One region of the Lysinibacillus sp. NPDC086135 genome, then DNA from elsewhere that is predicted to be linked to it. Evidence: riboswitches for the same ligand, from Rfam matches in the RefSeq annotation. Region 1 holds a riboswitch; each other region holds the start of a gene.

Evidence for each region. Region 1 has a riboswitch for lysine ahead of ACIPKN_RS03205 (transporter substrate-binding domain-containing protein). Riboswitches for the same ligand answer to the same signal wherever they lie in the genome.
Region 2: it holds a riboswitch for lysine, as region 1 does, so the genes downstream of both, ACIPKN_RS00985 (aspartate kinase) here and ACIPKN_RS03205 (transporter substrate-binding domain-containing protein) in region 1, are expected to answer to the same signal.
Region 3: it holds a riboswitch for lysine, as region 1 does, so the genes downstream of both, ACIPKN_RS25415 (amino acid permease) here and ACIPKN_RS03205 (transporter substrate-binding domain-containing protein) in region 1, are expected to answer to the same signal.

The regions. Positions count from the first base shown of each region.
Region 1 covers NZ_JBIVCA010000002.1:64,384-75,386, reverse strand. Annotated here, with positions in the region: gene ACIPKN_RS03230 (diguanylate cyclase domain-containing protein) at 1-540, shown strand, start outside; gene ACIPKN_RS03225 (response regulator transcription factor) at 702-1,376, shown strand; gene ACIPKN_RS03220 (sensor histidine kinase) at 1,373-2,758, shown strand; gene ACIPKN_RS03215 (2-oxoglutarate dehydrogenase E1 component) at 2,989-5,817, shown strand; gene odhB (2-oxoglutarate dehydrogenase complex dihydrolipoyllysine-residue succinyltransferase) at 5,911-7,146, shown strand; lysine riboswitch at 7,463-7,649, shown strand; gene ACIPKN_RS03205 (transporter substrate-binding domain-containing protein) at 7,766-8,632, shown strand; gene ACIPKN_RS03200 (amino acid ABC transporter permease) at 8,812-9,537, shown strand; gene ACIPKN_RS03195 (amino acid ABC transporter ATP-binding protein) at 9,550-10,281, shown strand; gene ACIPKN_RS03190 (DUF6501 family protein) at 10,588-10,785, shown strand; gene ACIPKN_RS03185 (toxic anion resistance protein) at 10,843-11,003, opposite strand, start outside.
Region 2 covers NZ_JBIVCA010000001.1:218,296-229,298, reverse strand. Annotated here, with positions in the region: gene sdhB (succinate dehydrogenase iron-sulfur subunit) at 1-588, opposite strand, end outside; gene sdhA (succinate dehydrogenase flavoprotein subunit) at 594-2,348, opposite strand; gene ACIPKN_RS01005 (succinate dehydrogenase cytochrome b558 subunit) at 2,416-3,024, opposite strand; gene ACIPKN_RS01000 (YslB family protein) at 3,297-3,731, shown strand; gene ACIPKN_RS00995 (CZB domain-containing protein) at 3,929-4,498, opposite strand; gene ACIPKN_RS00990 (methyl-accepting chemotaxis protein) at 4,580-5,194, opposite strand; gene ACIPKN_RS00985 (aspartate kinase) at 5,466-6,704, opposite strand; lysine riboswitch at 6,904-7,082, opposite strand; gene uvrC (excinuclease ABC subunit UvrC) at 7,448-9,238, opposite strand; gene trxA (thioredoxin) at 9,521-9,832, opposite strand; gene ACIPKN_RS00970 (amino acid permease) at 9,966-11,003, opposite strand, start outside.
Region 3 covers NZ_JBIVCA010000031.1:26,854-37,856, forward strand. Annotated here, with positions in the region: gene ACIPKN_RS25385 (Nramp family divalent metal transporter) at 84-1,379, shown strand; gene ACIPKN_RS25390 (ABC transporter permease) at 1,593-2,282, opposite strand; gene ACIPKN_RS25395 (ABC transporter ATP-binding protein) at 2,275-3,198, opposite strand; gene ACIPKN_RS25400 (sensor histidine kinase) at 3,336-4,271, opposite strand; gene ACIPKN_RS25405 (response regulator transcription factor) at 4,276-4,968, opposite strand; gene ACIPKN_RS25410 (hypothetical protein) at 5,415-5,693, shown strand; gene ACIPKN_RS25415 (amino acid permease) at 5,811-7,274, opposite strand; lysine riboswitch at 7,362-7,538, opposite strand; gene ACIPKN_RS25420 (CynX/NimT family MFS transporter) at 7,713-8,921, shown strand; gene ACIPKN_RS25425 (nitric oxide synthase oxygenase) at 9,132-10,178, opposite strand; tRNA gene ACIPKN_RS25430 (tRNA-Glu) at 10,584-10,655, opposite strand; tRNA gene ACIPKN_RS25435 (tRNA-Asn) at 10,657-10,733, opposite strand; tRNA gene ACIPKN_RS25440 (tRNA-Ile) at 10,738-10,814, opposite strand; tRNA gene ACIPKN_RS25445 (tRNA-Gly) at 10,824-10,897, opposite strand; tRNA gene ACIPKN_RS25450 (tRNA-Phe) at 10,901-10,976, opposite strand; tRNA gene ACIPKN_RS25455 (tRNA-Ser) at 10,984-11,003, opposite strand, start outside.

The DNA of each region.
Region 1 (11,003 bases):
AAGGAACGAGAGAATGATTTATTATATTTAGCTTATCACGATACGTTAACACAACTACCAAATCGTCGTTTTTTACAAAAGGAGTCTCCGAAACTATTGGTAGAAGCGCAAGAACGGAATGAGTGTTTAGCTATGCTTTATATCGATGGGGATGACTTTAAGCGAGTTAATGATCGGTACGGCCATGACACGGGGGATGACTTTATCCGAATGTTTGGCCAAGTTTTAATTACGGCTGTACGTAACCATGATTTAGTTATACGAATGGGTGGCGATGAATTTGTTGTCGTCCTAACAGGTTTAACTCGGAATGATGAGACGAGACATACACAAATAATGGATATTATTAATCGCATTCGGAATGAACTAAAAAAGGGTTGGACAATTGAAAGTCATTACTTTGCTCCAACTGCTTCCATTGGTATCGCTTATTATCCGGATCACGGTCACACACTAAATGAATTGCTAGAATTAGCAGATCAAGCTTTATATAAGGCAAAGGAAATTGGAAAAAATAATCTCTATATTGCTGACGCCTAAGCAATTATGTCTCGTCCGCTTCGTTTTTGCTACTAAAAGAAGTTAAAAAAGTCTGTACAAACAAGTAGTTACTTGTGGTACAGACTTTTTGTTTGATGTTATGCTATAACAGTATTAAAGAGGAAACCCCTCATAGTTATTTTAGAATAGAAGGTGAAGAAATGCCTAAAAAGTTACTCTTAGTGGAAGATGAGAAGCATATTGCTCGTTTCGTGGAGCTAGAATTAAAGCATGAAGGTTACGATGTATTCGTCGCATTTGATGGACGAGAAGGACTAGAGCTAGCTTCATCTGATAATTTTGATGTACTGTTATTAGATGTCATGCTTCCGGGGATAAATGGAATTGAAATTTGTCGTCGAATACGCACGCAGTCAAAGGTTCCTATTATATTGTTAACGGCCCGAGATGCTGTAATGGATCGTGTAGCTGGCTTAGATGCTGGCGCAGATGACTACATAGTAAAACCATTCGCTATTGAAGAACTATTAGCTAGAATTCGTACAATAATACGTCGGGTGACACCTGATGAAAAAATTGGGAGTTCATTACATTTTCGTGATATCGAAATGGATGTAGCGGCCTATGAAGTATTTGTTCAAGAGAAAAAGCTTGATTTAACGAAAACAGAATATGATTTATTAAAATTATTGATAGAGCATAAAAATAAAGTTTGTACACGAGAGCTAATTTTAACCTCTGTTTGGGGGTATGATACGGATATAGAGACTAATGTCGTAGATGTATATATTCGGCATTTGCGAAATAAACTACCGGGTGATATGAATGCCTATATCGAAACCGTTCGTGGGGTTGGGTACGTGATGCGTGAATGAAAAAATGGAAAGGTTATTTAGTCAATCAGTCATTACAAAGAAAATGGATGCTAACATCTAGTGCTGTTATTTTTTTTAGCTATACAATTATTTGTATTGTCGTATATATTTCACTTCATACATGGTTATCAAATGACGAAGCAAGTAAAATCAAACGAACAAGCGATGATTTAGTATATTTTTTAGAGTCACAGGGACCGAATCTTACTATTCAGGAAATTAAGCAAAATAAAGGTCTTATAGATTCTATTGCTGATCGTGATCAAACGATTAGAATGTTTAATTCAGATGGCGTTCAGATTCTTCGTATTAATAATACCTCTCAGGCTGCACCTCTAACCTCAATGGGGGAAATTGTTGATATGACGATTGATAAAAAAGATGTCTTAGTCATTAATGAACCAATTCAACTTGGTTTCTTTCAAGGATATATTCAGGTGATTCATCCATTATCAAAGTTCCAGTCATTGATGCATTATTTATTGACGACAATGCTAATAGCAGGCATAGGAGCATTATTGTTATCAGCATCTATTGGCTATTATCTTGCCAATTATTTAATGAAACCATTACGAGAGTTACGTTCATCCATGAAAACCGTTATGGATAAAGGATTTAATGAACCAATTCAATTAACTTACACGTCTCATGATGAGATTGGTGATTTATTGAAAATGTACAATGCGATGATGAATGAATTGCAAATATCATTTACAAAGCAGCAACAATTTGTTGCAGATGCTTCTCATGAGTTACGGACGCCTATCCAAGCAATTGAAGGACATCTGTCCCTTTTGAAAAGATGGGGGAAAGATGATCCAGAAATTTTAGAGGAATCTATTGAAACTTCATTAACTGAAATTGCACGGATTCGTAAAATGATCGAAGAATTACTAGAACTTGCACGACGTGAAGAAAAGGACATCCAAAGTGAGGCTGATGCAGTAGCTGTTATAGAAGCGGTTATAGAGGACACAAGACTCCTTCATCCGGATGCTCGAATATTGCTGTCGAAAGATGAAGAAATAGGACGATTATTTATAACAGAAAATGCACTTAGCCAAATCGTTCGTAATATAATAGAAAATGCAATTCGTTATTGTGAAAAAATTCCTGAGATTCAAATTTCACTATCTGTCATAGAACAGGAAGTGTCAGTTAAGATAGAAGATAATGGCATTGGTATAGCGGAAGAAAACATTCCATACATTTTCGATCGCTTTTATCGAGTTGATGAGGCAAGAAATCGTCAAATAGGCGGTACAGGCTTAGGGCTTAGTATTACAAAAATGTTACTTGAAAAATACAATTGTTCTGTGGAAGTCAAGAGTATTAAAAATGTTGGAACCGTTTTCTTGCTGAAATTCCCGCTGAAATATTGAGAAAAATACATGCTTTATTTAATTATTTCATCCTTTGGGAGAAAAATTGCTTAATTTGCTAAAAAGAGTTGTATTTTTTGTGAAGAGTAGTAAGATTGAGATGGAAAAAACGTTCTTTAAATAATGGATAAGATGTCAAACATCCTTTAAAAGAACGGAAAAATATTATATAATTAATTGTAATTTAATTAATGGAACTGCCGAAAGGCAAAATTTGGAGGTCATTTTTCATGTCGAACAACGTTACAACTGTAAGTTCTCCATGGTCAGCTTTCTCTGGTCCTAACCTAGGATATGTGATGGAGCAATACGACTTATTCTTACAGTCTCCTGAAGAAGTAGAACCGGAGTTAGTATTATTATTCCAACAATTTGGTGCACCAGTAGTAGTAGTAGAAGGTGAAGTGGCTGTAGCTAGTAATACAGCAGCAGCTCCTGCTGGCGATTACAAGAAAGTGTTAGCAGCTGTGAAATTAGCAGATGCGATCCGTACAAACGGTCATTTAGCGGCAGATATTTACCCTTTGAAAAACCGCGAACTACAAACAGCTCAAATTGAAGAAAGCGCGTTCAACCTTAGCGCTGCAGATTTAGCTGAAATTCCTGCAGCTATCTTCTTCAAAGATGTGCCAGCAAACGTGAAAAATGGTAAAGATGCAATCGATTACTTAAAATCTGTTTATACAGATAAAGTAGCATTTGAATATAATCACGTAGTAGCAACAGAAGAACGTGATTGGATTCAAGCACAAATTGAAACAGGTTCATTCAAACAAGCATTAGCTTCTAATGAGAAAAAAGCTTTATTAGATCGTTTAACTCGTGTTGAAAACTTCGAGAAGTTTATTCATAAAACGTTTGTAGGTCAAAAGCGTTTCTCTGGTGAAGGTTTAGATACTCAAATTATTCTATTTGATGAAATTTTAAAAACAGCTGAAGCAAATAACGTAGAAAAAGTACGTATTGGTATGGCTCACCGTGGTCGTTTAAATGTATTAACACACATTTTAAATAAACCATACGATATGATGTTCTCTGACTTTGCACACGTATCAAATGAGTTATTTATGCCAGAAAATGGTCGCCTTGAAATTACTAAAGGTTGGACTGGCGATGTTAAGTACCACATGGGTGCTTCATATATGCGTGAATCTGGTCTTAATGTTAAGCTTGCTTACAACCCATCTCACTTAGAAGTAGGAAATCCGGTTGTTTTAGGTACTGCTCGTGCAGCACAAGATGACACTTCTAAACCAGGGCAAGCTGTTCATAACCGCACAAAAGGATTAGGTATTCTTGTGCACGGTGACGCTGCGTTTCCAGGTCAAGGTATCGTAACAGAAGTATTAAACTTCGCAAAAACTGAAGGGTTCACTACTGGTGGTACAGTCCACATCATTGCTAACAACATGATTGGATTTACAACTGAACTACAAGATTCTCGCTCATCTGTTTACTCTTCTGACCCTGCAAAAGGTTACGAAGTACCAGTTGTGCATGTGAATGCAGATAGCCCTGAGTCTGTAGCACTAGTAGGTCGTTTCGCAGCTAGCTACCGTCAAAAATTCGGTAAAGATATCATCGTTGACCTAATCGGTTACCGTCGTCATGGTCACAATGAAACTGATGATCCAACTGTAACAAACCCTGAAACATATAAATTAGTTTCTAATCATGAGCCAGTTCGTGCTATATACGGTGCTCAATTAGCAGCTGAGGGTGTAGTTTCTGCTGATGAAGTTGCAGCATTAGATCAAGCTATCTATGCAGAAATGCAAGCAGCTTATGATCATGTGAAAGAAATGGCAGATAAAGATGAACACAAGCATATAGAAATGCCTGAAGAATTAAAAGTAGAATTCCCACAAATTGATACAGCAGTTGGTGCGGAACGTCTAGGAAAAATTAACGAAGAGCTTTTAGTGTTTGAAGATAACTTTGAACCACAGAAAAAACTTGGTAAAATTTTAGAAAAACGCCGTGATGCATTTGCTTCTGCAAAAATTGACTGGGGTCATGCAGAAACTCTAGCTTATGCAACAATTATTCAAGATGGCACACCAGTACGTTTTACAGGTCAAGATGCACAACGTGGTACGTTCTCTCAACGTCACTTAGTGTTACATGACAAAAACAATGGTAAATTATTCACGCCACTTCACCATATTTCAGGTGCAAATGCATCATTTACAGTACACAACTCTCCACTGACAGAAGCAGGGGTAGTGGGCTTTGAATATGGTTACAATATAGAAAATGACCATGTACTATCAGTTTGGGAAGCACAATTTGGTGACTTCGCTAACATGGCACAAGTTATGTTCGATAACTTTATTTCAGGTGCACGTGCTAAATGGGGTCAAAAATCTGGTTTAGTCATTCTTTTACCACATGGTTATGAAGGTCAAGGTCCAGAACACTCTTCAAGCCGTATGGAACGTTTCTTACAAATGTCAGCTGAAAATAACTGGTTCGTAGCAAACTGCTCAAACGCAGGTAACTACTACCACTTATTACGTCGTCAAGCAGCATTATTAGGTACAGAAGGCGTTCGTCCACTTGTGGTTGTATCACCTAAGTACTTACTTCGTCACCCATTAGCTGCAGCGAATGCTGATCAATTAGCAAATGGTTCATTCCAAGAAGTAATTGAGCAACCAGGCCTTGGTTCAAAACCAGAAGCTGTAGAGCGCATTGTTTTAGGTTCAGGTAAAGTCATGATCGACATTGCAGACCGTATTAAAGACGGTGAAGGCTTCGATCACCTACACATTACTCGTGTAGAACAACTTTACCCATTCCCAAAAGAGCAAGTTGCTGGTATTATTGCTAAGTATCCTAATGTAAAAGAAATCGTTTGGGTACAAGAAGAACCTAAAAACCAAGGTTCTTGGAATTATGCGTTAGAAACATTACACGACCTTTCAGAAGGTAAAAAGCTACGTTATGTAGGCCGTCCTGCAATGAGCTCGACTTCTGAAGGTGATGCAGATTCTCATAAAGCAGCTCAAGCCGCACTTGTAGAAGAAGCAGTTGCTGAGCCTGTAAAGGTTAAATAATAATAACATATTAATTTTTGAGAGCCGGGCTACTTGCTAAGGCAGTAGCCCTTTTATGTGCATAATGCACGTTAATTAAAGGAGGAAATGAAAGTGGCTGAAATTAAAGTCCCTGAATTAGCAGAATCGATTACAGAAGGTAGTATCGCACAATGGGTAAAAAAAGTGGGCGATCGCGTTGAAAAAGGTGAATTCATCGTTGAACTTGAAACAGACAAAGTAAACGCTGAAATCATTTCTGAAGAAGCGGGAGTTTTAACTCAAATTTTAGCTGAAGAAGGCGATACGGTACTTGTTGGTCAAGTCATCGCAGTAGTAGAAGCTGGCGAAGGTGCAGCACCTGCTCCAGCGGCACCAGTTGCAGCAGCTCCAGCTCCAACAGCGCCACAAGCGGCACCTGCTCCTGTTGCAGCAGCTCCAGTTGTAGAAGAAACTACTGGTGAGCGTGTAATCGCATCTCCTGCAGCTCGTAAACTAGCTCGCGAAAAAGGTATTGACCTTGCTGCTGTATCTCCAGTAGATCCACAAGGCCGTGTACGTGTACAAGACGTAGCAGCTCATGGTACAGCTCCAGTAGCAGCACCACAAGCATCTCCAGCAGCACCTAAAGCAGTTGCAGCTGTAGATGAGTCACGTGTAACAATTGAAAAAATGAGCCGTCGTCGCCAAACAATTGCAAAACGCTTACTTGAAGTAAAACAATCTACAGCAATGTTAACTACATTCAACGAAGTAGATATGACAAACGTTATGGCTTTACGTTCTCGTAAAAAAGACCAATTCTTCGAGTCAACTGGCTCTAAACTTGGTTTCATGTCATTCTTCACAAAAGCTGTAGTTGCAGCACTTAAAAAATACCCATATGTTAACGCACAAATCTTTGGTGATGAAATTCACTTAAACAACTTCTTTGATATCGGTGTAGCTGTATCAACAGAAGAAGGTTTAGTAGTACCAGTTGTACGTGACGCTGACCGCAAAAACTTTGCTGAAATTGAAGATTCAATTGCAGACCTAGCGAAAAAAGCACGCGACAAGAAATTAGGTTTAGCAGATCTTCAAGGTGGCTCATTCACAATTACAAATGGAGGCGTATTCGGTTCATTAATGTCTACACCTATCATGAATGGTACACAAGCTGGTATCCTTGGTATGCATACTATCAAAAAACGTCCAGTTGAAGTGAATGGTGAAGTAGAAATTCGCCCAATGATGTACTTAGCACTTTCTTATGACCACCGTATTATCGATGGTAAAGATTCTGTAGGCTTCCTTAAAACTGTTAAAGAACTACTTGAAAACCCAGAAGATTTATTATTAAATTCTTAATTCCTGAGTTTATAAAGCCCTGCGAACAATGTTTGCAGGGTTTTTTTCTTTTTTGAGGAAGCGATGGATAGCAGAGCTGAATCGACGGATAGAAGAACCAAGGTGACGGATAGCATTGATAGCGACGGAGACTCTTTCGGCAAAGCGGCAGTCTTAATGATTTTCACCCTTTTCAAAGGAGTAAAAGGCATTTAAAGGAATGAAAAACCCTAATATTGTAATTAGTCAGAAAAGTAATAAAATTATCTTGACGAACTTATTAACTTTATAGTAGTATCTTAATATCAATTAAATATACAAACCTCACTTTTAATTATTGTGAGGTAGAGGCGCGGTATTTATTAGTTCATTGTTGAGTTCAAGCAAGCGAAGACGCAATGGAGAAGGAACTATCGCCGAAGTATAAAAGGAGCTCGTACTTTTATACTGGGTCTGCAGTGAATAAGTGCAGGACTGTCCTAGTAAATTATTTTCCAGGTTTACTAGGTTGTGCTATCTCGAAATGATGGAATTATAGTGAGGATTTGGGCAACTGTTAAAAAAAGTAAGACCTAAGTTCAGTACTTAGGTCTTTTTTGGTACAGTTGTCTTATTTTTTTACAGAAAAGGGGAATGTTACATGAAAAGACAATTGTTAGTATTAATGTTGACTGTCATGACTGTAATTTTGCTAGCAGCTTGTGGTGCTGGTGACAAAAAGGCTACGACGTCATCTAGTAATGACGGCAACAAGACGAATACGGAAGAAGGCGGTGGCCAATTTCGTGTTGGGATGGAAGCAGGTTATGCTCCGTTTAACTGGACACAGCAGGATGATGCAAATGGTGCAGTAAAAATTGCGGATAATGCAGAATATGCCGGTGGTTATGATGTGCAAATGGCGAAAAAAATCGCTGAGGGCTTAGGAAAAGAATTAGTTATCGTTAAATTGGAATGGGATGGCTTAGTACCAGCGTTACAATCCAATAAAATTGATGCAATCATTGCTGGTATGTCACCTACTAAAGAGCGTAAGCAAACAGTTGATTTCACTGAAAACTACTATACATCTGATTTTGTTATGGTCATAAAAAAAGGCAGTAAATATGAAAAAGCAGCTTCTATCCAAGATTTTTCTGGTGCTAAAATTACATCACAATTAAATACATCGAACTACAATGTCATCGATCAAATCAAAGATGTAAAAAAACAAACTGCAATGGATAATTTCCCGGCGATGCGTGTTGCATTAGAAGCTGGAAAAATTGACGGCTATGTAGCAGAACGTCCAGAAGGTATTTCTGCTGCTGCTGCAAATGATAAGTTCACGTATGTGAAGTTTGAAAAGGGCTTCGATACAGATATTTCAAATACATCCATTGCAGTTGGTTTACGTAAAGGCGATGCAGATCTTGAAAAAATAAATGAAGTCTTAAAAGGTATTTCTGAAGCTGATCGCCAAAAAATTATGGAAGAAGCCATTCACCAACAACCAGCAGCCCAATAACATGATGGCACGGGCTATCTATTAGTCCGTGCCATATCATTACAATTTATACAATAAGAATCTCTCAAAATAATAATAATGTCTTTGCTAAATGTTTCATAAAATAAAAGAAACAAAGGCTCCAGAAAAGACACGATACTGTAACGAACAAGCAACACGACGTAGTTAGGAGGAACATCATGAGTTTTGAATGGATTATTTCTATTGTTGAGAACAACTGGCAAATGTTTTTACGAGGTACGTATTATACATTACTTATTTCTATTAGTAGTACAATTATTGGTGCACTTATCGGATTTTTCATCGGAATTATGCATACCATAAAGGATCGTAAAAAAGGTGTAAAGTTCTATAGCTTAAAGCTCATTAATTTTATACTAACATGCTATGTCGAATTTTTCCGTGGTACACCAATGATTGTACAAGCGATGGTTGTATTTTACGGGTTAGATATGGCATTCGGCATTGATATGCACTTTATTACGGCAGGTATTTTAGTTGTTTCATTAAACACAGGTGCTTATATGGCTGAAATTGTACGTGGTGGTATTGTATCCATTGATAAAGGGCAGTACGAGGCCGCATCGGCCATTGGTATGAACCATTTTCAAATTATGCTACATGTTGTATTACCGCAAGTTGCACGAAATATATTGCCTGCAACAGGTAATCAATTAATTATGAATATTAAAGATACAGCCGTATTAAACGTTATTGGGGTTACGGAATTATACTTCCAAACAAAATCGATTGCAGGTAATAACTTCCGCTATTTTGAATCCTTCTTTGTAGCTTGCGTCCTTTATTTCATTATGACATTCACAGCATCAAGAATATTACTGTATATTGAAAAACGACTAGATGGACCAGATGCATACCGAAAAGAACAGAAAGAAGCAAAATAGGGGGACGAACAGATGACAGTTATTAAAATAGAGCATTTAAGTAAATCATTTGGACGTAACCAAGTGTTAAAGGATGTTAATTTCCAAGTAGAAAAGGGTGAGGTTGTCTGCTTAATCGGTTCTTCCGGTTCTGGTAAATCAACACTACTACGCTGCATTAATTTACTGGAAACTCCAAGTGGTGGTCAAATTATTTACAAAGGTGAAAACATTTTAGACGAAAAGCATAATATCCAAGAATACCGTACACATTTAGGTATGGTATTCCAGCAATTTAACTTATTCAACAACCATAATGTGCTACAAAATTGTACAGTTGGTCAAATGAAAGTATTAAAGCGTTCAAAGGTAGAAGCAGAGGAAGTTGCTTTAAAATATTTGCAAATTGTTGGTATGGATCAATATGTTAATGCGAAGCCAAGACAACTATCTGGCGGTCAAAAACAGCGTGTAGCGATTGCACGAGCATTGTCAATGAGCCCAGATGTAATGTTGTTTGATGAACCGACATCAGCACTGGATCCAGAGATGGTCGGTGAAGTGTTGAAGGTAATGCGTCAACTAGCGGATGCTGGGAATACGATGTTAATTGTTACACATGAAATGGAATTTGCCAAAGAAGTAGCGGATCGCGTCGTATTTATGGATAAAGGTGTAATTGTAGAGGAAGGACCACCATCACAGGTATTAGTAAACCCTCAACATGAACGGACAAAAGAGTTTTTAAAACGAACATTAAAATAACGATCGGTTACAATAACAAAAAGTGAGTCCAAATGAATGGGCTCACTTATTTTCTAGAATTCCATTCTGCGTATAATATAAAGCAAATTGCAAAGGCAACGGCTAGGATAAAAAACCATTGCGGTACACCACCAAAGCTCATAGTAACACCTCGAAGTAAAAATTTTTATTATGGATATGGTTAAATAACGATAGTTATGAAGAAAATATGATCTTCTATGGTTTTTTTCTCCACAAAAGTTCAAAAATATTATAAAATAAGCAGTAGACATTAGCTTCGTGCTAGTAAAGAGAGGTAGAGAGATTATGTTACATTTAAAATGGAAAGATGCTCAGACAGTACGCACAGTTACTTGTAAGCATACTAATGCATCAAAATATTTAGTTTCAAACGTATTAACAGTAGGGAAACAATATGATGTGAAAAATGAAACAGAAGAATTCATTTTTATTATCGATAACACTGGTAATATCGGTGGCTACTATAAAGATTATTTCGAATAAAATTCAAAGGGTGGTTCAGATTTTTCTGAGCCACCCTTCTTTGTTGGAAAAAGGGAATCATTCCTTCTTAAAGGTTTTTAATTCAGCTACATCCTGTAATTGCTGTTTTTCCTGTTCTGTAGCTGTATGAAGGGCAAAGACATCTTTAATAGCTGTCTTCAGCTCATGTTGTGTTTCTTTGAATTTCGATACTTGCTGTTCAAAGGAAGGGCTCGTAA
Region 2 (11,003 bases), on a different contig from region 1:
ACCAGTTGGGTGAGTGTTGAATAGACGTACTTGTGATAATGGTGCTGGTCCGATGAATGAAGCTTTTTCAGACACGTTTGGACATGCTTCCATACATACACCACAAGTCATACATTTAGATAATTCATAAGCCCATTGACGTTTACCTTCTGGCATACGTGGACCTTCACCTAAATCATAAGTACCATCGATTGGAACCCATGCTTTAACTTTTTTAAGTGCATTGAACATACGTTCACGGTCAACTTGTAAGTCACGAATAACTGGGAAAGTTTTCATAGGCTCAATTTTAATTGGCTCAGTCAATTGGTCAACAAGAGTTGAACATGATTGACGTGGGCGGCCATTGATAACCATTGAACATGCACCACAAACTTCTTCAAGACAGTTCATATCCCATGCTACTGGAGTAGTGTTTTCACCATTTTCAGTAACAGGATTTTTTTGAATTTCCATTAAAATAGAAATTACGTTCATACCATGACGGTAAGGCACTTGGAATTTTTGCCAGTAGCCATTGCCGCCTTTTGTATCTTGACGTAAAATTTCAATTTTGACCATTCTTCCAGTATTAGCTGCGATATTCATAATTCTTAGTCTCCTTTCGCAGAGTAATCACGTTTACGTGGTGGAATTAATGAAACGTCGACTTCTTGGTACGTGATAATTGGATCACCAGTAGTTGGATCAAATTTCGCCATAGTAGTTTTTAAGAACTGCTCATCATCACGGTTCGGGAAATCTGGCTTATAGTGTGCACCACGAGATTCGTTACGTAATAATGCACCTTTTGTCATTACTTTCGCAAGGTAAATCATATTTTTCAACTGACGCGTAAAGTGAGCACCTTGGTTACTCCATTTTTGTGTATCGTTGATGTTAATGTTTTCCCAACGTTTTTGGAATTCATCAAGTTTATTCAATGTATCTTGAAGTTGGTCGTTGTAACGTACTACTGTCATAGTAGCTGTCATCATTTCACCAAGCTCTTTATGAAGTAAGTAAGCGTTTTCTGTGCCGTCCATTTTCATGACAGCATCCCACTTAGCTTGTTCTTCTTGAACGCGTGCATCATAGATTTCTTGTGGAAGATCTTCCGCATGCTTTTTAAGATGTTTAACATAGTCTACTGCGTTTGGACCAGCAACCATACCACCATAAATAGCAGATAATAATGAGTTCGCACCAAGACGGTTTGCACCATGTTGAGAATAATCACATTCACCTGCTGCAAATAAACCAGGAATTTCAGTCATTTGGTTGTAGTCAACCCATAATCCACCCATTGAGTAGTGAACTGCTGGGAAAATTTTCATTGGTAATTTACGTGGATCATCACCTACGAATTTTTCGTAGATTTCAATAATACCACCAAGTTTTACATCTAATTCATGTGGATCTTTATGAGAAAGATCTAGGTATACCATGTTTTCACCGTTAATACCTAGTTTTTGGTTCACACAAACGTCGAAAATTTCACGTGTAGCAATATCACGTGGTACTAAGTTACCATATGCTGGGTATTTCTCTTCTAAGAAGTACCATGGTTTACCGTCTTTATAAGTCCAAATACGGCCACCTTCACCACGAGCTGATTCTGACATTAGACGGTTTTTGTCATCTCCAGGAATAGCTGTTGGGTGAATTTGAATGAACTCACCATTCGCGTAAGAAGCACCTTGTTGGTAAACGATAGAAGCAGCAGAACCTGTATTAATTACAGAGTTTGTTGTTTTACCGAAGATAATACCAGGGCCACCAGTCGCCATAATAACAGCATCTGCACGGAATGATTTAATTTCTTCTGTACGCATATCTTGCGCTACGATACCACGACAAACGCCGTCAGGATCGACTACTGCACCAAGGAATTCCCAGTGCTCATATTTGTTCACTAAACCAGCTACTTCGTGAGAACGAACTTGCTCGTCTAGTGCGTATAGTAATTGTTGACCCGTTGTTGCACCCGAGAAGGCTGTACGGTGCATTAAAGTACCACCGAAACGACGGAAATCAAGAAGACCTTCTGGTGTACGGTTGAACATTACACCCATACGGTCCATTAAATGAATAATACCAGGGGCTGCATCACACATACCCTTAACTGGTGGTTGGTTCGCTAAGAAGTCCCCACCGTATACTGTATCATCGAAGTGAATCCAAGGAGAATCCCCTTCACCTTTTGTATTTACCGCACCATTAATTCCGCCCTGCGCACATACAGAGTGTGAGCGTTTTACAGGAACTAATGAGAATAAATCAACTTCAGTACCAACTTCAGCTGCTTTAATCGTTGCCATCAGACCAGCAAGACCGCCGCCGACAACAATTATTTTGCTTTTCGCCATGATTATTTCTCACTCCTCTTAAAAAATTGCAATGATTGCCATATGCTCTATAGTAGCTTCTATTACATTAAGCAAAAGCTAAAATAGCAGCCACACCAACTACACTTAGAATTACGAAAATAATGTTTGTTACATAAGTAGCAATCTTTTGAGACTGAGGAGATTGTGTAATACCCCAGCTTACTAAGAATGCCCATAAACCGTTAGATAAGTGGAAAGTTGCTGATATAATACCAACAATGTAGAATCCAAGCATGAATGGATTAGAAACGATATTTGCCATCATGTCGTAATCAACTTCTGTACCAAGTGCTTTTTGAATACGAGTTTGGAAAATATGCCATGCAATGAAGATCACTAAGAATACACCCGTGAAACGTTGTAATGAGAACATCCAGTTACGGTATGTGCTGAAACGTCCTGTATTTGGTGTAGCAGTGAATGCAATGTAGACACCATAAAATGCGTGGAACATTAATGGAATATAGATGACAATCCATTCAACTAGGATAAGGAATGGAATCTTTTCCATATTAGCGGTAGCTGCGTTGTAACTTTCTGCTCCGCCTGTTGCTGTAAAGTTAATGAACAGGTGCATCGTTAAAAACAGACCTACTGGAATGATACCAAGTAGAGAATGTAAGCGACGCCATAAAAACTCTCGATCTTTCGACAAGACTGTTACCCCCCTTAGTACTTAAAATAGCACAACTAAAGAAGTCATCATTTTGTAACTGATACTTCATTGACTGTGTATTTCATCATGGTACAATATTATGACATGTTTATTGTACTCTCAAGAGCTACGAGCGTCAAGGCAACTTAAAGTTTTTCATAGTCCTTATTAAAGAAGCAATCTAGTACATGACGCATCGTTTTTTCTCGAAAAATCTATCTTTACTTTATCAGTGTCGAATTTTAAGAAAATTCTAAGAAAGAAGGCTTTCAATGTTAAACACTTCATCTCCTACAATCTCAGCTTTTGGCTATGAGATAATTCGCGATTATATTTTATCTTCCATTCTTGGTAAACACGAAGGTGATGTACTTTACTGGGCAGGAAAAGATCTAGCTCGGAAGTTCCCATGTACAAGTCAAGATGAACTTATCGCATTTTTCGCAGATGCCTGTTGGGGTAATTTAGAGCTTATCAAAGAGTCGAAGGATGGACGCATATTCCAGTTGACAAATGATCCAGAACTGTTACAAATCGGTCTTCGTAGCTTTAGACTTGAAGCAGGATTTATAGCTGAGCAAATCCAGCAAGCAAAAGGTTATTTAACAGAATGCTATGATGAAAAACGTGAAAAGCAACAAAATGTTACGTTCACAGTAAAATGGGACGTTAAAGAAAGAATCATGAACACCGTTCCTACAGAATAAAACGAAAAGGATTGCCACCCCTAATTTATGGATGGCAATCCTTTTTATATATAATATAGAAGTTATTCACCGCGGAGACTAGGCAACTCCTTGGATTAGCGTCATAGATGCGACAAGCGAAGCAGCTCATCGGACGCCCCCAGGAAGGTGCACTGTCGGAACGGAAATCAATCTCTCGTTATGCTCACGAATCCTTTTTATATTGATAATTGAGCATGTCTTTTTTTTAAAAGTACATCTATGAACGAAATAAATGCCTCCAAAATATTAAGTGAGTGTTGAATCATTTCTTCTATGTTATTAATTGACAGTTCATTCACTAATTTTTGGGCGGCCATATGTACTAATTCATGTGGTTGTTCAATATGACGATATTCTGGTAAGTTCTGGTATTCCTCGAAATGCCCGTAATACCATTTTCCAAACATACATTGATGATGCGTTTTTATCGTTTCTTTTTGACCAGCCTTTTGAATAGCATTTCGTAAAAAGCTAGCATGATCCATTAACCTTGCTGCCAATTGGCTAACTACCGTTTGCTCTGATGGCTTTCTGATTGTCGGTGCAATAGCTTTTAACATTTCAGATACTTGATTTTGTATTAGATCTGAGAAATCACTAGTAAGTGATAATTCCGTCGTTGTTTCCGCTAAACGACCTACAGCTATTACATTTTCTTCTGATGCAGCTGTTATTTGATGAATACCATGTGCTGCTTCTTCAATATTTCTACTTGTTATAGTCAGATTAGCAATATTGTCCTTCATGATACTTAAAAAGTCAGTTAAATAATGTTCGACTTGATTAATATTTGTTATTGTATTATGTAATTTCTTATCAATGACTGATCAAATCTTTGTCATTTCTTGCAATGAACCTTTCGAACTGTTGGCTAACTTCCCTACCTCCATCGCGACAACATTAAAGCCATTTCCATGCTCACCAGCACGTGCGGCTTCAATAGAGGCATTTAAGGATAAAAGTTGTGTTTGATCGGCAATCCCGGTTACACCCTTACCAATATCATCTATTTTGGTCATTTCATTCTTCAGCTGCTCTGTTGAATGAGCTCCTTTGGCCAACAACTCCTGAACCATTTCACCTTTTGAAATGGATGATTCCATTTCTTCTACAAGTAGTAATGAATGCTGTTTTATTTCTTGAATGTTTGCATTAACATTTTGCTCAACCGCAAGCATCTCCTCTGTATTTGACGACATTTCTTCACTCATTGCTGAAATATCCCCTACACTCGTAGAGACATTTTGAACTTTTAAAGCCGTTTGAAAATTAATTAACTCCATATGCGCTAGTACAAAATCTAAAATCGCATTTTTCACATCAATGCTTTCCTGCTCAAGTTCCAATTCCAGAATTCGCTTTTTTAATATTTGTATTTCTAAATCGTTGTGCATCTCAACACTTTCATCCATTGGCTTTTGAAATAAACCGAATAACCCCATACAAACTTCCACCTTCCCCTTGGTAAAACATGTCACATTTTATTATATAACAATAGAATTGGATAAAATATTAAATTGATGTGAACAAAAAAAGATGTGCCTTTTACTGCCACATCCTTTTCAATATTATATGTAAAGCGCTTGTTCAATTATCCCTTGCATTCTGTCACTTTCGTATTTCTACCCGTCGTTTTGGCTGCTCTATCCACGCCCCGCTAAAAAGTGACTTAAAACCGCATTCATCTCACCTGAGAGACTTCTATACCTGTCGCTACGCTTTCGGTACAAAAGACACTTCCTGAAATAAATTAAATTCATCATGTAATGCATTTGCTGCACGAATCATTTCGTCCTGAGGTACAACAACTGACACTTTTATTTCAGAAGTACTTACCATTTTTACAGGGATATTTTCACGACGTAGACGATCAAACATCCTTGCAGCCACCCCTGGATTAGATGCCATCCCCGAGCCAATAATAGAAACCTTTGCTAAGCCAATTTCAAAATCAGCAAAACTAAACCCTAGTGATAATTTACTATCTTCTAGAACACGTAATGCTTCAGCGAACTCCTCTTTTAAAATAGTAAATGATACCGTCGGCTTTAAACCATCAATTATTGCTTGTACGATTATATCGACGTTTATGCGATTTTCTGCAAGGATTGTGAACATATTTGCTAAAGAAGCATTAGAATAAGCATCATAACCAACTGTTAAGCGAATAACGTCTGACTCGTAGGCAACACCACGTACAATTAAATTTTTTTCCATTTCAACTTCCTCCTTCAATAAAGTACCTACTGTATCTATTTCGCTCGAGCGAATGATAACTGGGATTTGAAACTTCTTTGCTAACTCTACAGCTCGCGGGTGTAAAACTTGTGACCCTAAGTTTGATAGCTCTAGCATTTCATCATAGGAAATTTCTTTTAGTTTTTGTGCCCCAGCAACATGACTTGGATCAGCTGTATAGACGCCATCCACATTCGTGTAAATATCTACTCGCTCCGCATTCAATTTTGCTGCAATTGCTATAGCCGACGTTTCCGCGCCACCTTTACCTAACGTCGTAATATTTCGTGAATTATCGATACCTTGTTCCCCAGCAACGATAACGATTTTTCCCTGTACAAAATGCTCTTCTATTCGTCTAGCATCTATCTCATCAATACGGGCATTACTATACATAGCATCGGTTTCAATGCCTGCCTGCCAGCCCGTTAATGACACGGCATCATATCCTTTCTCCTGTATAGCAATTGCCACTAATGTACTTGTAAGTTGTGAGCTTGTTGAAAATAGTGCGTCTAGTTCACGCTTAGATGCATTGTCTGATAAATCACGAGCCATCTTTGCTAATTCTTTAGCCATACCCCTCATAGCTGTAGTGACAACGACAACATCAAAACCTCTTTCCTTTTCTGCAATCGCCTTTTTCGCAACATTTTGAATGTGCTCTGTTGATGCGAATGCAGCACCACCAAATTTCATCACAACTCTCGCCATCTTTATCATTCTCCTTCGTATTCAATCATTTCGCTGGTTATAAAGTAGCTATACTTTTGCAGCTTTTCACAAAAATATCCCTACAAAAGCAAATAGCGCCTAACAGCCTTGAAAAAATGTTGTTTCGAGAAAATCTAAAAAGGCAGCTCTCACATAACGTGAAAGCTGCCTATAACATGTACAATAAAGTAACTTGCGCATGTGTGATAGCTCTCCGAAACGTTTAGAATCGACAGTCTTACATCTCTTAAATGTAAAACCAGCACAGCATCGGAAACAACGATGCTCCACTTCGGCAAGTTCCCCTTTCATACATTTTCACCGGACTTGTTCGTCCTCGTATGTACTACTCTTGAACCTTGCACCTCTATCATCACTAAATAGTGATCGTATTTAATTTGAACCTTAGTGAAGAAATTCCCAATTTTAATAAATAGAAACTACTAAAAAAGTATATAACATTGCTATATTGAAAAGCTATGTTATATACAACCTTAGCATACGCCAAATCCTTTGACAATGTATCTTATTGAATATCAATTTTGCCTTGGCGTAATTAAGTTCGGAGGCTTTGGGCCAGCAGATATTTTTTGCGCGAAAGCGAAGCGGCAGCGCAACAGCAAGATGTTGGTCACTCAGTCGTTGCCACAGTACGTGGCGTTTTTAGACTGAGTTCCTCTATTTTAAGTAGGTGTTTATACACCCATTGAAAAGGAATTCCATCTGCACTCATCCCACCACCTTTAGAGGTGGGAGTTTTCTTCTGGATGAAAATAATCATAAATATTGCTAGCAAGATTAGCAGGCATCCCTGCTTCCTGTAATGCTTGCACACTTGCCTCGCGAATTTTTTTGACAGAGCTAAAATGCTTGAGTAATTGTTGTTTTCGCTTCGGACCAATGCCCTCTATATTATCGAGGACAGATTGTATAGCATGTTTCTCATGCTGCTGTCGTAAGAAGGTAATAGCAAAGCGGTGTACTTCGTCCTGTATTCGTTGTAGTAAGTAGAATCCATCGCTTGTTCGCTTTAACGCAATTACTTCAGCTGGATCACCAAATAGAAGCTGTGACGTATTATGCTTTTCATCTTTTGCTAATCCAGCAATTGGAATGACAAGGCCGAGTTCATCCTCTAATACTTCTCGCGCGACTTCCATTTGCCCCTTGCCACCATCTATTAGTACTAAATCCGGTAAAGGTAGACCATCTTTTAATACGCGTGTGTATCGACGGCGAATTACTTCTTGCATCGCCCCGTAATCATCATGCTTGGCAGCTGTACGTGTTTTGTATTTTCGATACTCCTTCTTTGCAGGTTTTCCATCGATAAATACAACCATTGCAGATACAGCATCTGTCCCATGCATATGACTATTATCGAAAGCCTCAATCCGTAAAGGTGCAGAAATGCCCATAGCTTCACCGAGCGCCTCACATGCTCCTATTGTGCGTTCTTCTTGACGTTCAATAAGCTGGAACTTCGCCGCTACCGCAATTTCAGCATTTTTTGTCGCTAATTCAACTAGCTCTTTTTTTTGCCCTCGTTTTGGTGTTAGTACCTTAACTTCTAGTAATTCCGTTAAAATTTCTGCATCAATGGTTTGTGGGATAAAAATCTCCTTAGGCTTAATGTGCTCTAGCTTGTCGTAAAATCGTCCAACGAACGTCAAAAATTCCTCTTCTGCCTCTTGATAAATCGGGAAAATCGAGACATCTCGCTCAATGAGCTTTCCTTGACGAACAAAGAAAACTTGAACACACATCCAGCCCTTCTCGACGGCATAGCCAAATACATCGCGATTAGTTGTATCACTCGATACGATTTTTTGCTTTTGCATGACTGTATCAATATGTGCAATTTGATCACGAAATTCCTTTGCACGCTCAAACTCTAAATTTTCTGCGGCCGCTAGCATTTTTACCTCTAGCTCCTTTTTGACTTCTTCAACCCCACCATTTAAAAACTTTGTCATATCCTCAATCATATTGTGGTAAATTTCTGCATCTATATCCTTCACACAAGGGGCTAAGCATTGCCCCATATGATAATACAAACAAACCTTGGTAGGGAGTTGTACACATTTTCGAAGAGGATATAAACGATCTAACAGCTTTTTTGTCTCACTTGCTGCATACGCATTCGGATATGGACCAAAATATTTTGCCTTATCCTTTTTCACTTTTCGCGTTGTAATAAGTCGCGGGTGTTTTTCATTTGTAATTTTTAAATACGGATACGTTTTATCATCCGTCAGCATAACATTGTACTTCGGGTCATGTAGTTTTATAAGATTAAGCTCTAAAATTAAAGCTTCAATATTGGAGGATGTCACAATGTACTCAAAATCTTCTATTTCACCTACAAGCCTTTGTGTTTTCCCTTCATGCGAACCAGTAAAATACGAGCGTACTCGATTTTTCAGCACTTTAGCTTTCCCGACATAAATAATGGTTCCTTGTCGATCTTTCATCAAATAGCAGCCAGGCTGATCTGGTAAAATTTCAAGCTTTCGTTTAATTAAAACATTCATCGCCTACCTGCCCCTTTTTCTTAAAGTAGCGTTTGTCCCTTTATTTTCTCCTATTTCTAAGGATAACTTCCGCTTTTTCTCTATATTATATAACGAAAAAAAGCCAAGCACATCTTATTGATGGCTTGACTCTTTTTTTCTTATAGAATCAATTATGCCTCGGCATAATTGCGTCCGGAATCGGCTTTGTGCTTGCACAAAGAACTCCTTTCCGATTCCGTGACATCCGCCGGAGGCTTTAACTTCTTCCAGCGGGTGTTTGGAGACATTTGCTGAAAGAAGTTAAGCATGTTTTGCGATAAACGCTTCTAATGCTTCTTTTGGTTGGAAACCAACTGTTTTATCTACTAATTCACCGTCTTTGAATAATAGTATTGATGGGATAGACATAATTTGGTATTGCGCTGCAGTACCTTGGTTGTTATCTACATCTACTTTTACAATTTTAGCCGCACTACCTGCAGCATCCATTTCTTCAAGAACTGGTCCAATCATTTTACAAGGTCCGCACCAAGCAGCCCAAAAGTCTACTAGTACTAACCCTTCTTTAATATCATCTTGGAAAGTTGCATCTGTTGCATGTACAATTGCCATTTGAAATCCTCCTTAAACTTACTATGCTTGTAGTATAGCATGGATAAATTCTCTTGAGCGAACAATCTGCCTAGTATGCGAAATTTATGAAAATTAAGGTCGAAAAAGGCATTAAGTTGTTTTGCTATTCAGCTTAATTTTCATGAAAACGACCTTTATAGACATACGTTAACGTAATAAAAAGATAAATAACTAATGTGATACCTGTTACGATAATCGATGTTGTGAAAATAATTCCAATTAGAATTGCACTTAACGCAATAATAGCGATCCAAGTTGTGTAAGGGAACCATTTCACTGCATAGGAACTTGTTTTTTCCGGCTGTATTTTACGCGATTTCAGATGCGCAATCGCAATAATTAACCAAATAAATAACACGGTATATCCAAGCGAACCCATTAGGAAATCAAATGTTTTACTTCCAGCAAATAAAGAAAAGATTACAGCTATATATAAAGCTAAAGTACACATTAATATGGCATATACCGGAACTTTCGTTTTTGATAAATGTGCAAAGATTTTAGGAACACGTCCGTCTACAGCTTGTGTATACAGAACTCGTGATGAACCATAAAGCCCGGAGTTCATTGATGAAATAATTGCTAGTAAAACAACAGCGTTCATAATATGGTCAGCACCAGGAATCCCAATCATTTTAAAGACCATTACAAACGGACTTTCTGGCACCCCGTTTACTTCATTCCAAGGAATCAAACTAACGATAATAAAGAAAGGAACTAAATAAAAAGTCACAATACGTACTAATGTACTGCGAACAGCTTTTGGCACTACTTTCTCAGGATTTTTCGTTTCAGCTAATGTAATACCAATAATTTCAGTACCACCATAAGAGTAAATAACTACAAGCATTGCAGCAATCAATCCCTTTGATCCGTTCGGGAAGAAACCACCATGCTCCGTTAAATTAGAAAAACCAACAGCTGTATGATTACCAAAAGTAACAAGCAATAAAATTAAACCGGCTATGATGAATACCACAATTACAGTAATTTTAATTAACGCCAGCCAATATTCAGTTTCAGCAAAAACTTTCACAGATAATAAATTAATAGCTGTAACTAACACCGAAACAGATAATGCAAGTATCCAGATCGGGTAATCTGGCAACCAATATTGAATAAAAATGGCCGCAACTATAGATTCTGCAGC
Region 3 (11,003 bases), on a different contig from region 1:
ACATTGAGCAAACTCCTTCACATTTTCTTCTTCTAGCTATAAAATAAGAATATAACATTTTCCTCTAGGAAACTTTATTTCACTTGCGATACTCTTTGAAACGAGGGAACAATATGGTTTACAAACAAATGAATAAATCGTCCGCTGAGGCGGTTTTAGATGGAGATATAAAAGGTTGGCGACGAATCTTACCGTTTCTTGGCCCAGCCTTCATCGCAGCAGTCGCCTATATTGATCCAGGCAACTTCGCAACAAATATAACAGCAGGTTCACAATATGGATATTTACTACTGTGGGTAATCGCCTTTTCCAATTTAATGGCGGTGTTAATTCAATCCTTATCGGCAAAGCTTGGTATTGCGACAGGCAAAAATTTACCCGAAATAGCACGTGAAAATTTTTCTAGAAAAACTTCTATATTTTTATGGATACAGGCTGAATTGGTCATTATTGCAACAGACCTAGCAGAATTTATTGGTGCTGCACTAGGGCTGTACTTGTTATTTAACATTCCAATGTTGCCTGCAGCGCTTATTACCGCAGTCGGCTCATTTGCTATTTTAGAATTACAGCGCAGAGGTTTTAGAGCGTTTGAGGCAGGTATTTCTGGCATGGTGCTTATTGTCGTATTAGCGTTTGCATTCCAAACATTTTTGGCACAGCCAAATTGGGTCGATGTAACAATAGGCATGTTCACACCACGCTTTGATGGTATAGATTCTATTTTACTGGCAACAGGTATTTTAGGAGCAACTGTTATGCCACACGCTATTTACTTACATTCTTCACTAACTCAAAGTCGTATCATCGGCCGAAATGATGCTGAAAAAAAACGTATATTCCGTTTTGAATTTATTGATATTATCATCGCGATGATTGTCGCAGGCGCTATCAATATGAGTATGCTTATTATTGCTGCAGCAGTATTCCATACTCAAGGCGTAGTAGTTGAAGACTTAGATATCGCTTATAACGGATTAAAAGCAGCGCTTGGTCCGATGGCGGCCGTGTCCTTTGGCCTTGGGCTTCTTATTGCGGGTCTTGCTAGCTCTTCAGTTGGTACACTCGCAGGTGACGTTGTGATGCAAGGCTTCATTAGAAAGAAAATCCCACTCTATTTACGCCGTGCTATTACAATGCTACCTCCTCTGGTGATCATTGCATCCGGCGTTAATGCAACATATGCGCTTGTCCTAAGCCAGGTTATTTTATCCTTTGGTATTGCATTTGCTCTTGTACCACTTGTGATGTTTACAAGTAAACGTACCATCATGGGAAGCCTCGTCAACCATCGTATTACAACTATATTAGGATGGATTGTCGTGGTGATTGTAGTCGTTTTAAATCTTTATTTATTATGGCAAACGGTATTTGTTTAATAAAATGCCAGACACAAAGACCTTCATTTGGTTTTGTGTCTGGCATTTTTACATGTAAAGGGCCTTTTCAGAACGTGGGGTGATTTCCGTTCCAACTGGACGCTTTGTTGTTGCTGCCGCTTCGTTTCACTGCGCTTTCGCACAGTTAAAACATTGTTGCTGCCGCTTCGTTTCACTGCGCTTTCGCTACAGAAAATAATTGCTGAAAGAAAGTTAAATATCTATCTTCTCTATGTTTCGGAATGATAAATAGGCCACGCTTATACCGATAATAGCTAACGTGATTGGGATGAAAATAATATCATACAAACTGAAGTTACCCGTATTTGATGAAACAACCGATACAATTAATATAGATGATACAATCGTTGCCGGAACAGAGTATTTTTTCATACCAAAATACAATGGTATTAATGCGATGCATGATGCTGCAACTGCATTCATGATCACAACGGGAATTCGTTGTATTATGAAAGAGAACGACAATGTATCTGAAAGCAGTTGGAAACTCTCACTAACAGTACAAAAAACCGCTGTTATAAAAATAGTCGATAAAATAATTGCACAAAAAGTAAAAAGAACAACAATGGCTAGCTTTGAAACAATTAATTTTTTTCTACTTAATGGATACATAAATGCTACAGTGATGGTTTTATATTTGAATTCTCCAATAATGAATTTGGCGATTAACACACTAGCAAAAATAATAAACACTGCTCTTACACCAGAATCTATAAAGCCAAATGCCGCCTGATAATTTCTGAGATCTTGATCCCCTTCTACTTTAGCAATAAATATAAGCATAAATATAACACCTAGTAATATAAAATTTGCAAAAACAGCTTTTTTTATATATGAACCAATATGATATTTTTTCATTTCTAGACGCATTAAATTAAGCACTAACTACACCTCCATTGATTAACTTCAAGAAATAATCCTCTAATGAGCTTGTTTTTTTGCTAATGCCCTCAATTTCAATATCATGCTCAATCAATGTTTTAGATAGCACCTTTTGTGAAGCAGTCGAATCATAAATTCGAATGCAATTGTCATCCATTAGTTTGAAATTAGTAATATTTAATTTACTTTCTATAATAAAGGCAGCCTTTTGCCCATTATTGACAATCACTTCAATATAATCTGTTTGACTACGATTGACAGCGTCCATTGAAACTTCCTTAATCAATCTTCCATCTTTAATAACCCCAACTGTATCTGCCAATTGTTCAATTTCACCCAAAATATGACTAGAGATAATAATCGTAATTCCATACTCTTTACAAAGCATCTTGAATAGTTCTCGAAGCTCTTTAATGCCAACTGGATCTAGTCCATTAATCGGCTCGTCTAAAATAAGTAATTCCGGCTTAGTAATAATTGCACGCGCAATACCCAACCGTTGTTTCATTCCAAGAGAAAAGTCTTTTACACGCTTATTCTCCGTATTTGTTAATTTTACTAAATCTAGAACATGCGCAATCTCTTTCTTGTCATAATAGCCCATATATTCGCAATGTAATTCTAAGGTCTCCTTTGCTGTTAAATGTTCATAAAAAATCGGGTATTCAATAATCGTTCCCATCCTTTTCAGCACGTCGAATGAGCGGTCCATTAATTTTTCACCAAAGATTTCAATATCTCCACTCGTTGGCTTCGAAAGGTTTGTTAGCATTTTCATAACTGTCGTTTTTCCGGCCCCATTCGGACCTAAAAAACCGTATATCTCTCCCTTTTTCACATGCATAGTCACAGCAGAAACGACTTCTTTTCCTTCAAACACCTTCGTAAGCTGATTTGTTTTCACAATATATGTCATGTAGATCTCTCCCTTAAATTTAGCTATCCTTATTATAAAAAATGAAACTCTCTAATTTATTACTTGATTCTTACAAATTTCTTAAGCGCAGAAAAAAAGCCTGTAAAGCTATAAAATTGCCCTACAAGCATGACTGCTCAATATGTCATTCGTTTTAAAGAAACTGTAAAAATGGTCTTCTCATATGGGGTACTAGAAAGCTGGATGGAACCCTCCATTAATTCTACAAGACGTTTTGTAATGGTTAAGCCAAGGCCACTCCCTTGGAAGGATTTATTTCTGGAATCCTCAAGTGTATACATTCTCTCAAAAACATTATCAATATGATATTCGTCGATCCCCTGCCCACGATCCCAGACATCGATAAAAATATTTGTATCATCATTTCTTACTGTGAGCCCAATGATGTTTCCTACTGCCCCATAGGCAACTGCATTTGACAGTAAATTATTCAAAACCCTATCTAGCGCTTCTTCATTGCCATGTGCATATGCGGATATCCCTGGTATTGCTATATCGATTTCTAGTCCCATAGATGTGATCATATCGTAAAATGATAAAATATTTTTGCGGCAAATTTCACTTACATTAATTTTCGTCATTGGATAATCTGTATCTCCTGCCTCCAATTTTGCCAGGTCAAAAAATGTATGGATTATTTTCAATACTTCCAATGTTTTCGAATGAACGCCAGTGAGCAACCGTTGCCGCTCCTCTTCATTAAGTGATTGCTTAAGCTTAAGCATTTCCGTATAACCTAATACAACTGTTAAAGGCGTTTTAAGATCATGGGAAATATTAGACAACATCTTTTTCATAGAGCTTTCCATTTTTCGATGTGTCGCCAGTACTTTTTGGTTGTGGTCTAGCAACGCATTCATCGCAATTAATAGCTGCTGTAATTCATGATTAGCTGTCGATACTAAAATCTTCTCGCTCGATTGTTCATTAATGATTGCTTGCAGTTTTTGATGCATGTATTGAATCATAGCGTTCTGTTGTTTTTTTGCTCTCACCTGAAAAATAATAATACCTACAAGTAACACAATCATCAGTAATAGTAATATCATCATCTGTTTATCCTTCAAATTTATAGCCGATTCCCCAAAGTGTTTTAATATATAGAGGATTGGATGGATTGTCTTCAATTTTTTCGCGTAATCTTCTTATATGTACATTAATAATATTTTCATCCCCATAGTAAGCATCATTCCAAATCAATTGATAAATTTGCTGCTTTGTAAAAACTCGGTTACGATTTGTCACGAATAATTTTAAGATGCCAAATTCCTTTGATGTGAGCTTTATTTGCTGTCCATCCTTCTCAACTGAAAAATTAACAAGGTCAATCGATAAGTTGGCTATCTCGACAATATCTTTCTTCTCCTCTACTTGACTGGAGTATTTTGTAGCTCTACGAATTGCGGCCTTAACACGTGCCGAAAATTCCAGCATCGAAAATGGCTTCGCGATATAATCATCTGCCCCTAATCCTAATCCTAACGCTTTATCGACATCACTATCCTTGGCTGACATAATGATAATTGGAAGTGATGCTTGCTCTCGTATAATCTTTAAAACTTCTAATCCATTAAGTTTCGGAATCATAATATCCAAGATCACTAAATCAAAAGAATTATTTAAACAATTTTGTAATGCTTCTTCTCCATTTTCTGCAGAGGTGACAAGGAATCCCTCCATCGTTAAATAGTTTTCCACCATTTCACGAATAGCATCGTCATCTTCTACTAGTAAAATATGCTTTTGCACTATCATGCACCTCTTCCTAACATAAAGTAGTCTATATATGACTTGCCATTTCTATGTATCATCACCACAACGAGGGGTTGATTTCCGTTCTGGCTGGCGCTTTTGTTGCTGTCGCTTCGCTTTCGCACAGAAAAAACATTTGTTGCTGTCGCACAGATAACATTCGCTACGCTCCAGGGTCTCATCTGTGACGCTAATCCCAAAGGAGTCGTCCAGCCTCCACTCCATTTTATAACAAATTTATTACCCAAAATTTGGCGATGTGTTATTTATCTATCAGTTTACCATATTAAGGTTGTGCACCAAAAGTGGGGGACGATTTGAGAAACTAAAGTTCTCGCCAGTAATGTTATCTGAAGACCTTTAAAATACATAATTTGTAATACCGTCTATTAATTGGTATGTTTTCGGTAATAATCAAAATTAATTTAGAAAGGGCTGAAGAAATGACTTTTAGAAGGAATTACGGGTTTTTTTCTATAATATTTTGTATTATCGGGTTGTTATTGTTTTATGCTAGTTCATTAAGTGCAAATGGCATTTTCGGGATTTACTTTTATTTAGGTGCTCTACTTTGGGTAATGTGTATATATTTTGGGATATCTGGAATTCGAACAAAACAAACAGGTATTTCTAAATATTTAGGATTACTCATCATTTTACTTGTTCTTGTCATCTACGGATCGATGATTGCAATTATGGGGATAAGAGGTTTTGGCGCTTAAAGATTAATCGTTCACTTGGTGTATTTTGATTGTACGTCTAGAATTACAAATTTATTATTTAACTAAAAAAATTGCCCTGCAAGTCATTTTCTATGACTCACAGGACAGTTTTATTTTTTATTGTTCGACTTTTAAATCACAATGCTCTAATGGAAGCATTTTTGTTTTATGCTTAATTTTATAGCCCAACCATAACAGTAAAAACAGTGGAATACCGATATATGAGACAAGGACTCCGTACCAATCTATTGTTTCACCCATAAAGGCACTGTAGTTTTGTCCAATAACAACAATCATACAAACCGTAAAGGCAAATAGCGGGCCGAATGGGAATAGCCTTGCTTTATACGGCAATAATTTCGGATCTAAGCCTTGTACCTCGAATGCTCGACGGAAACGGTAATGGCTAAATGCAATACCTAACCAGGCAATGAAGCCAGACATCCCTGAAGCATTTAGAAGCCACATATAGACTACACCATCACCAAAGAATGAAGCTAAAAATGCTAGGCAGCCTATAGCTAAAGTCGCCAGTAATGCGTAAATCGGGATACCTCGACGGCTTAGTTTAGTGAAAATTTTCGGTGCATGTCCATCTACCGCTAATTGCCAAAGCATACGTGACGATGCGTAAAGCCCTGAATTCCCTGCTGACAGCATTGCCGTTAGAATGATTGCATTCATCAATGATGCAGCAAAGGCAATTCCTAAACGATCGAACACCAGTGTAAATGGTGAAACAGCAATATCTTCTGATAATAAACGTGCGTCTGTAAAGGGAATCAGCATCCCAATTGCAGCAATCGCTAAAATATAGAATAAAAGAATTCGCCAGAAAACAGACTTAACGGCTTTCGGAATATTTTTACCAGGGTCATCCGTTTCACCTGCTGTTATTCCAAGTAACTCTGTCCCTTGGAACGAGAATCCAGCAGCTAAGAAAATACCAAATGTAGCAAGGAGACCTCCGTGGAATGGTCCATCACTAATGAAGAAATTCGTAAAGCCTACAGGAGCTTGTCCTCCTAAAATACCAAAAATCATAAAAAAACTGATGATAATAAAAATGATTACTGTTACAACTTTTATCATTGCAAACCAATATTCACTCTCACCATAGCTTTTTACCGATAATAGATTGAACGTTAAAACTACAGCAATAAATAAAACAGTCCAAAGTGCTGATGAGCTATCTGGGAACCAATATTTCATAATTAATGAGACTGCAGAAATTTCCGCTGCAATTGTAATTGCCCAGTTGTACCAGTAGTTCCAACCAAGTGCAAAACCTAAAGCTGGATCTACAAATTTTGTAGCATACGTACTAAAAGAGCCTGATGATGGCATATAAGCTGCCATTTCTCCTAAGCTCGTCATTAGAAAATACACCATGATACCGATTAATGCATAAGCGAGTAGTGCACCACCAGGGCCTGCTTGCGCAATGGCACCACCACTAGCTAAAAACAGTCCTGTACCGATTGTACCGCCTAATGAAATCATTGTAATATGACGGCTTTTTAATTCTTTTTTCAGCTTCGGTGCTTTATGACCGAGCTGATTGACTTTTATTTCACTCACGATATAGCTTCCTTCCTTTTTTAAGAGGCGAAAAAAATGCCATCACATGAACGTTGCTGTGATGGCTAAGTAAATCCTCTGTTCCTTCAAAATGATAGCTCAACACGTTGTTCAAACGTGACAGTTCTGTTCCTTTCGGAGACAGCCCCAGCATAAGGTTTTCAAGTCCCCTCACACTTCGGCAGTATTTCCTTTCAGCTAATTTCTCTAATGCTTGTCATTTCCATTAACATACTCTTAAATACCGCGACCTCTACCTCAATACAAACATGAGGCATTAAATATTAAATTTATGATGGATATTATTTTAACATACGACCTATGGCATTTCAATATATCGATTAATATTCTATATTTTACGAATTTTCCACTATTTTTATTTGTATGATAAAGTGGTATAGTGATTCAATCAAATTGTTCTACCCAGGGGGGATTTATTTGACTACTCATGAACATACCGATACTTATCCTAGCAGAAAAATTAACTGGAAAGGCACAACCTTATTACTCGTTATCGGAGTAATTTGTATTGCCTCGACATTACGGATGCCGCTAACAGTTGTTGGACCAATTATTTCCTTTATTCGTGAAGACCTCGGCATATCCAATATACTAGCAGGCTTTCTAACAACGATCCCATTGCTAGCATTTGCAATCATTTCACCATTCGCTCCAGTTGTCGCACGTAAAGTTGGATTAGAATTAACATTATTTTTATCAACTGTTCTTTTAGGGGGAGGGATTGTACTACGCTCCCTTGGCACAACTAGTTTACTCGTATTTGGTACGATGCTAATTGGTATAGCCATTTCATTCGGTAATGTACTAATTCCAGGATTACTTAAATTGAAATTTCCCTATCACGTAGGTTTACTTATGGCATTTTTCACAATGTCGATGAATTTGACGGCTGGACTCGGTGCTGGCATTAGCTATCCTGTTGCCAATTCATCACTTGGTTGGCAAGGTGCACTGGCAATCTCACTTGTTCTTGTGGTGTTAACCATTGTAATTTGGATTCCACAGTTGAAATTTAATAAGCCTGAACCGACTGTTAAGACTACGAAAGAACGTACAGCATTATGGAAATCACCTGTTTCTTGGGCAGTGGCGGGAGCTATGGGATTTCAGTCATTATTATTCTACACAACTGCCGCTTGGATTCCTGAAATATATATATCACAAGGCTTAGCTGCAGATCGTGCAGGCTGGATGTTTTCCATCATGCAATTTTCACAAGTTCCAATGGCTTTAGCTGTGCCTATTTTCGCTAGTAAAATGACATCTCAACGTCCTCTCGTATTAATGTTTACGGTATTTTACTTAGTTGGCTTTATCGGAGTAGTGATGGAATGGACAAGCCTCGCTGTACTGTGGATGGTGCTACTAGGCTTAGCAGGGGGAGCTTCATTCTCATTAGCGATGATGTTCTTTACACTACGTACCCGTACAGCTTTTGAGGCAGCCGATTTATCAGGTTTTGCACAATCATTAGGATATTTATTAGCCGCAATCGGCCCAATCTTATTTGGTTATTTGCATGATTTATTTGGTGGCTGGAATATCGCTGGTTGGTTATTTGTTATCGTAGTATTGATACTTTTCTTATGTTCATTCAAGGCTTCTAAAAATGAATATGTAAATTAAAAAAGGCAGCTCATGATCTTATTCCAGCGGATGTTTAGACACCCGCTGAAATAGATCAATTATGCCTCGGCATAATTGCGTCCGGAATCGGCTTTGTGCTTGCACAAAGAACTCCTTTCCGATTCCGTGACATCCGCCGGAGGCTTTAACTTCTTACAGCGGATGTTTGGACACCCGCTGTAAGAAGTTAAAGTGAGCTGCCTTTCTCTACTAATAAGGTGGTTTCTGATAAAAATAGTTCGGTGTATTGTAAACATTAACATAAGGTTTATGGTAAATATGAGTTGTAGCTGGTGAAAGAGGTGGAATCAGCCACGTCCAATTGCCTGTAACCTCACGATCCACTGCTGCTTCTGTTTCTTCAAACAATTTAAATTGCTGTGCAGCTGTATGATGATCTACAATGCTCACACCATCGTCTTTAAAGGAATGTAGAACGGCAATATTCAGCTCAACTAATGCTCGATCACGCCATAGAGAAGCCTGTTTGGTTGTATCAAGGTTGAAAATTTCTGCTATAGCGGGCAGCATATTATAACGCTCATGATCTGCTAAATTACGTGCCCCAATTTCTGTACCCATATACCAACCATTGAATGGGGCTGTCTCAAAATCGATACCTGCCATTTGGAAGCGCATGCTCGAAATAATCGGCACTGCATACCATTTTAATCCTAGCTTCTCTACTTGAGGAGATTCAGGATGACGAATCGGTACCTCTAGTACATATTCGCCAGGGATAGTAAACACTTGTGGTTCCCTTCCATCCACCTGTACAACGAGCGGAAGCACGTCAAATGCTGTTCCCTTACCTTGCCAGCCAAATGACTCACATACTTTTGTAAACTCAACAGAATGTGGATCACCAACGATTCCAGATTCCGTTTCATAGCCAGCATAACGGATTAGCTGATGATTCCATACACGAACTCGCCCCGGTGCAAAAATCGTTATTGTTGGACGAATTTTCCCATCATTCGTTGCATATTGAATATGCTCAAGCAATGCGTTGAAAATATCCTCTTCTTTTGAGATATCTCGGGCATCAACAACATGCAGCGATTGCCAAAACAATCGACCAATACACTTATTACTATTGCGCCATGCTACTCGTGCGCCAAAGATTAATTCTTCCGTTGTCGGTATATATTCGCCTGCTGTTTTAATTTGCTGTAATTTATTTTCTAGCCATGTTTTAGACTCATTTTGCTCTACTAGATAAAGTTCTAAAAACCGCTGTACTTCATGTAAATTCATATTGAATTCCTCCATCTACCCTCATATTAGAGGAATGGAACTATAATCACCACGAAAAAATCTGCTAGAAAACATACATATTTTATATATGAAATACTTTGTTCAATATTTTATATCCTTTCTTCCATGTTTCTAAAACTAAAATTATTTATGGATTAGGGTTCCTATTTTGAGTAGACATTATAAAAATTAGGGGAAATTATAGAGGAAAAAACTATAGAGTATAGATTTGCTATTATAACGTTTTTTTATTCCGAAGTAGGTAATACACGAGACATTTTCAGCCACATTTGCAATTTTGTTTATCATTGTTACTACCTTCGCAGTATTAACGAATGGTGATCTTTGTTTGTCAGTATAGTTGGCATAAAAAAAGCATGTTGCACAAACGTGCAACATGCTTGATGACCCGTACGGGATTCGAACCCGTGTTACCGCCGTGAAAGGGCGGTGTCTTAACCACTTGACCAACGGGCCTTGGCTCCGAAGGCAGGACTCGAACCTGCGACAACCTGATTAACAGTCAGGTGCTACTACCAACTGAGCTACTTCGGAATAATGGTGGGCCTAAATGGACTCGAACCATCGACCTCACGCTTATCAGGCGTGCGCTCTAACCAGCTGAGCTATAGGCCCATTATTTTTTGGAGCGGGTGATGAGAATCGAACTCACGACATCAGCTTGGAAGGCTGAGGTTTTACCATTAAACTACACCCGCAGATGGTGGGTCAGGACGGAATCGAACCGCCGACACTTAGAGCTTCAATCTAATGCTCTACCAACTGAGCTACTGACCCGGAAAAATGGAGGAGGTAGAGGGATTC